Linked DNA regions of Prochlorococcus marinus XMU1411. The protein of the gene in region 2 binds, or shares a complex with, the protein of the main gene of each other region. Links are inferred from orthologs where the notes say so. Each region holds a gene or a part of one and is shown on either strand. Other genes may lie near its edges.

Evidence for each region.
Region 1: the proteins of mnmE (region 2) and mnmG are in contact, whole or in part, in a solved structure (PDB 9HIP), measured with the Escherichia coli proteins. The link is inferred for Prochlorococcus marinus XMU1411 from one-to-one orthologs.

The regions. Positions count from the first base shown.
Region 1 is NZ_JAAORI010000006.1:144,419-147,903, reverse strand. The notes cover bases 344-3,277. They hold mnmG (tRNA uridine-5-carboxymethylaminomethyl(34) synthesis enzyme MnmG), read right to left. Parts: upstream 2,828-3,277; coding sequence 860-2,827; downstream 344-859. Other genes in these bases: dnaB (replicative DNA helicase), read right to left, coding at 2,840-3,277; HA145_RS09330 (chorismate lyase), read right to left, coding at 344-811. Also shown: HA145_RS09335 (RNA helicase), read left to right, coding at 1-256; more of HA145_RS09330, read right to left, coding at 236-343; more of dnaB, read right to left, coding at 3,278-3,485. UniProt on the Escherichia coli protein: NAD-binding protein involved in the addition of a carboxymethylaminomethyl (cmnm) group at the wobble position (U34) of certain tRNAs, forming tRNA-cmnm(5)s(2)U34.
Region 2 is NZ_JAAORI010000002.1:110,636-113,544, forward strand. Bases 95-2,909 are described here. They hold mnmE (tRNA uridine-5-carboxymethylaminomethyl(34) synthesis GTPase MnmE), read right to left. Parts: upstream 2,286-2,909; coding sequence 903-2,285; downstream 95-902. Other genes in these bases: nadC (carboxylating nicotinate-nucleotide diphosphorylase), read right to left, coding at 95-820; HA145_RS01040 (DUF2062 domain-containing protein), read left to right, coding at 2,347-2,790; HA145_RS01045 (RelA/SpoT family protein), read right to left, coding at 2,809-2,909. Also shown: more of nadC, read right to left, coding at 1-94. UniProt on the Escherichia coli protein: Exhibits a very high intrinsic GTPase hydrolysis rate. Involved in the addition of a carboxymethylaminomethyl (cmnm) group at the wobble position (U34) of certain tRNAs, forming tRNA-cmnm(5)s(2)U34.

The DNA.
Region 1 (3,485 bases), on a different replicon or contig from region 2:
CGCCAAAGCGCACTCAAAAAGACCTTTAGAAGCAATATCTTTAAGGCAACCAAAAAGCTTACAGAAAACTGAGCCAAAAAAATTACCTTATGTGAAAGAGACTAAAGATGAAGATTGGCCAGATGAAATGGATTTTAAAGTTGAAAGATGGCAAAGAGCTTCAGGAAACGAGAATACTACATCAAGAGATCAATCAAACCAACAAGGTCAATCGAAATCAAGAAATCTCCCCAGATCAAGAAGAAGAAGAGTATAGTTTCTTAAATTCTTTAATTCCTGAATAACCCAATAAACTTTCTAGATGTGGATTAAAGACTTCTCTAATAATTGTTAGGGGCTTTTTGTCTCGAAAAAATCTATAATTTCTTGACCAGAATGGGCCTTTAAAACAAAATTGATCTTCTAACCAATTTGAATTTACAAGTGAAATTCTATCAACTTCTCTAAACAATTCAGATCTATCTTGTGTCAAATTCTTCCAAATTGGTTCTTCTTTGGCTTTTAAATTTTCATTCACTTGTTCTGCATTCCACCAACTTTCAGCCCAAGCTAGGTATTTATTATTGTTTTTAATCCATACTTGTCTTCTTATTAAAGGGCCATCTAACTGATTTAATTCTTTCGGACCTTCTTGAATGAATAGAGAATCTACTTCCATTGAAATTAATTTAATTTTCGTCTCTTGACTAGTTAAAAGCTGTAAATGTCTAGTTGGACTTCCATCCCCAAGCAGCATTAATTTCCATGGACCTGAAATCTTCGGTAATGAATTTTTCACTAAAAAAGTAGAGGCTTTTTCTTCCCATAAAATTTTTGGTGAGTTAAAAAGTTTATTATTCAGTGCTCTGACGGAATGCTTTTAAGATGATAACTTTTTTTCAGCAAAAACATTTGCATTTTCATTCTTTATTTCTCTTATTTTTAGCCAAACAAGTAATGCAGTTAAATCAGCTTTGCTTACTCCAGGAATTTTTGAAGCATCACCAAAATTTTTTGGCTTTATCTTATTCAAATTTTCTCTAGCTTCTAAAGATAATGTATCTATCTTTTCATAATTAATTTCTTGAGGTAGAGATTTACAGCTTTGACGATTTATTTGTTCAATGTTGTTTTTTTGTCTTTTAAGGTAACCCTCGTATTTAATATCTATTTCAACACCTTCTTGTATTGAAGAATCTAGATTTTTTTCAGTTAAATTATATTTAATTAGATCTGAATAATGAAAGTTTGGTCTTTTTAAGAGTTCTTTCAAAGTCGTTGAACCTTTGATTTTTGATCCCGTGTCTAATTCTATTTTTTTTGATGTTTCATCGGTATTTTTTAAACGGGTGTTATTTAATCTTAATTTCTCTTCTTCAAGGAGTTTCATCTTTTCTTGATAGGCCGACCATCTTTTCTCATCAATAAGCCCTATTTGATAACCTAATGGGGTTAATCTCCTATCTGCATTATCTCCTCTAAGAGTTAGCCTATATTCACTCCTACTAGTGAGAACTCTGTATGGCTCTTTGAGATCTTTGGTAATTAAATCATTAATCATTGTTCCTATATAGCTGCTTTCTCTAGTGAAAATTATTGGATCTTTTTTGTTTAGTTTTCTTGTCGCATTGACTCCGGCAACTAATCCTTGTGCTGCTGCTTCTTCATAACCAGTAGTTCCATTAATTTGTCCAGCGCTAAATAAATATTCAATTTCTTTCGTTTCAAGTGATGTTTGGAGCTGTGTTGCTGGTATGTAGTCATACTCGACAGCATATGCTGGTCGCAACATTTTACATTTACTTAATCCAGGTAAGGTTCTTAAAAGTTCTAATTGAATATTTTCGGGTAAACCTGTAGAAAATCCTTGTACATATATTTCAGGGGTATTAATTCCTTCTGGTTCTAAGAAAATTTGATGTGATTCTTTATCAGCAAATTTAACTATTTTATCTTCAATTGATGGACAATATCTTGGCCCTTTACTATCAATAAAACCGCCGTAAATGGGAGTTAAATGTAAATTGTCTCGAATGAGTTGATGTGTTTTAGAAGTTGTTCTTGTGATATGACAACTAACTTGAGGCATATTATTTTTGATATCTGGATCAAAAGAAAAATATTTATCCGCTGCAGTACTGGGTTGAATATCTAATTCATCAAAAATGATACTCTTTTTATCAACTCTTGCTGGAGTTCCCGTTTTTAACCGTTCTGTTTTGATACCAATTTCGTGCAAGTTTTGAGTAAGACCTTGTGCTGCTTGTTCACCCGATCTACCTGCTGACATTGATTTATTTCCTATCCATATTCTTCCTTCTAAAAAAGTACCAGCTGTAATAATAACTGATTTAGCTGAATAATAACTACCAAAGAATGTTTTTACACCTTTTATTCTTTTTTTTATGATTTTTTTGGAGTTCAATCCAATTTCTTCAGTTTTTGCAATATCCAGTTCAGTAATCATTGCTTCTTTTAAAGATAAATTATCTGTATTTTGAAGGATTTCGATCATCTTTTTTGAGTATTCTCTTTTGTCTGTTTGGGCTCTTAATGCCCATACAGCTGGTCCTCTACTAGCATTTAATATTCTTTTTTGAATAGCTGTTTTATCAGCTAATTTTCCAATGATTCCGCCTAATGCATCAACTTCATGCACTAACTGACTTTTTGCTGGCCCGCCAACTGCAGGGTTGCAAGGTTGCCAGGCAATCCTATCTAAATTGATTGTAAATAAGGCTGTAGAAAATCCTAATTTTGCTGTTGTTATAGCTGCTTCGCATCCTGCATGTCCTCCTCCAATAACGATGATGTCAAAAGATTCATTTGTTGAGTGATGATCTTGCATTTTAGGATCGATTTAATTAGCTAAATTCCTAAATCTCGTAAATTGAGGTTCAAATAATAATTTAACAGTTCCTACGGGTCCATTTCTATGTTTAGTGACAATGATTTCTGTAATCCCTCTATCTTCAGTCTCTGGATTATAGTATTCATCTCTATAAATCATTAATACTAAATCTGCATCTTGTTCAATAGATCCTGATTCTCTCAGATCGCTTAACATTGGTCTTTTATTCGTTCTAGACTCTACTCCTCTACTAAGCTGAGATAAAGCTACGACTGGTACTTTTAATTCTCTGGCCATGCTTTTGAGACCTCTTGTTATTCGTGAAAGTTCTTGCACTCTATTATCAGGGGTTGATCCTTCCATCAACTGAAGGTAATCAATCACAATTAATCCAAGTTCTTTTTTTTGTTCAGCTATTAATCTTCTGCACAGAGATCTCATCTCTAAAACACTTAAGTTAGGCTTGTCATCAATAAATATTGGTAGTTGACCTAGTGAATTGATACCTTCTCCAAGTAATGGCCATTCATCTTGCTGTAATCTTCCTGTTCTTAGCCTGCCACTTTCGATTCCAACTTCCATAGAAAGTAATCTATATGTCAACTGTTCTTTACTCATTTCAAGGCTAAATACACACACAGGTAAATCTTGGGAT
Region 2 (2,909 bases):
TAGAAGAACTTGTTGAAATCAAATCAATACCTTTTATTAGATATTTACTAATTTCTTTAGGGTTTATTCCAGAAACTTCTATTATCAAATTTTTATTGACTTCTTTTTTTAGGCTATTAATTGATAAATCTCTTAATTCTTGAACGCTTTTTTTGATTGTTTCAGGACTAAGTTCATCTAATAAGACACTATCCGCTCCTGCTAATACTGCTTCTTTTGCCTGTTCGATATTTTCAGCTTCAATTATGATATGAGTTGTAAAAGGCGAATTTAGGCGAATTTTTTGTACTGCATTCTTAAGATTATCTGTCCATGCAATATGATTTTCTTTGATCATGGCAGCATCGTATAATCCCATTCTATGATTCACTCCACCTCCGCATTTGAATGCATATTTTTCAAATATTCTTAAGCCAGGAGTCGTTTTCCTAGTATCTGCTAATTTTATATTTGTGCCTTCTAATTTATCTATGAGATTCTTTGTATATGTTGATATTCCAGATAAATGCATTGCTATGTTTAAGCTGATCCTTTCAGTAGCGAGTAAACTTTTTGAAGGTCCATATATTTCTAAGAGTTTTTGATCTTTAACAAATTTATCTCCATCAGAGATATTAAATTTTGAACTGATTTTTAAATCAATTTTTTTAAAAATTTCTTTTATAATTTCAACCCCACAAAATATACCCTCCTCTTTTGCAATCCAATATGCATTACCATTCTCTTCTGTAATAGAGGGACTTGTAAGATCTCCTCTACCTATATCTTCATCGATCCAATTATCAATGATCTTACTTATTATTGGAGTATTTAAATCCACTAAACTAAAAAATAATTAATTAATAAAAATTCAACTGAAGTTAGAGAATTAACTATAGATCACTATGTAATTTAACTCAAATTTATTTACCAATACAAAATTTAGAAAAAATATTATCTAGGAGTTCCTCTGTTAATTCTTGACCAGTTATTTTAGATAAGTTTTGAATTCCGTCTCTCAGTTCTATTGATAATAAATCAAATGGCAATTTATTTTTAATGATTTCATCAGTATCATTTAAATTAGATAGGCAAGCAGACAAATTTGTTAGATGTCTTTCGTTTAAAAATATATTGATATTTTCTACTTGTTTTAATCCACATTTTTTTATGATTGTGTCGATTAATAATCTTTCACCATTATTATTCTTAATGCTCATGAGAATTGTATTTTTTAACTCATTTGAATTAATATTTTTGCAATCAATTAAATCTTTTTTATTGCCCAAAATAGTAATTAATTTTTCTTTGGGGATTTTTTCTATTATTTTTTTGTCTTCTTCATTAAATCCTTCTTCAAGACTATAAATATAAATTATAAAATCTGACTCTTTAATTTTTCCAAAACTTTTTTTAATTCCTATACTTTCAATTTGTTCATGAGTTTCTCTTATTCCAGCAGTATCAATTATTTTCATTGGAATATCATTAATAGTTAAATTAACTTCAATAACATCTCTAGTTGTTCCAGGAATATTAGTTACGATTGCTTTCTCTTTTTTTGCAAGTAAATTTAATAAAGAGCTTTTGCCAACATTTGTTTTACCTATAAGCGCAATGGATATTCCATTGTGAATATATGAATTTCTTTTGGCATTTTCTATTAGTAATTCTATTTTTTCTTTTACTTTTTTAATGTTTTTTAGATATTTGGTGTAATCAAAATTTGTAAACTCTTCTTCAAAATCAACTCTCGCTTCTATTTCGCAAAGTTGATTTATAAGGTCATTTTTAATATCATTAATTTTTTTCTTTATTTCTCCTTGAAGCCCACTAAAAGCTAACTCTGCTGATTTTGTATTGCTTGCATTAATTAATTGATTAATCGACTCGGCTTGAGTAAGGTCTATTTTTCCATTAAGAAAAGCTCTTTGACTAAATTCTCCTGGGTTTGCAAGTCTAACTCTAGAATTACTAGATAATAATCTCTTTAGAACTTTATTCACTATGATAATTCCTCCATGGCAATGAAGTTCAACAACATCCTCTCCTGTGAAGCTATTAGGTGATTTCATTACTAAAATTAAAACCTCATCTATAAATTTATTTTGTTTATTTTCCTGAATAAAACCATGAAAAACTCTATGTGATTCCCATGCATATTTAGATTTAGTTTTAACAATCTTTTTGCAAGAATTTATTGAGTCTTTCCCTGATACTCTTATTATTGCAACTCCTCCTTTCCCTATACTTATAGCTGAAGCAATTGCGGCTATCGTATCTTCTGTAGTAACTATCGAATCCATCTCTCGCTTTGTTATGGATAATTAAGTAAGATTATCAAGAATTTTGAAATTTTCTTTCTGAATGAGATTTAAAAGAGATATTACCTATAAGAAAATTCTATCATTATTTAGGAATCAGAATGGAAGTCCTTTCTTTAATGCTAAAGGTTTAGCTATAGGGGTATTTAGTGGCTGTTTTCCTTTTTTTGGGTTTCAGACTTTAATAGGGGTATTTTTAGCGAAAATAGCCAAGGGAAATATTATTCTAGCTGCAATTGGTACATGGATTAGCAACCCTTTTACTTATATTCCACTTTATTATTTTAACTATAAAGTTGGTTCGATTTTTTTAAATAATTCTTCTAATAAACTTCTTGAAAAAAGTTTAGTTATTGATGACTTATGGAAACAAGGTAGAATTTTTTCCCTAAAATTACTATTAGGTTCATCTTGTGTAGGTATTTTACTGGCTTTTATTTGCGGCAGTATTGTTTTCTTTATCTACAAGATAAAAAGTAAAAGTTAGTTTGATCTTATTTTAAAATTAACTTTGTCCAACTCTGGCAATATCTAAAACATCTGCCATTGATTTAATTTGTTCAATTGTTTTGTGAAGTTGATTATAACTTTCAAGACCTACACAAA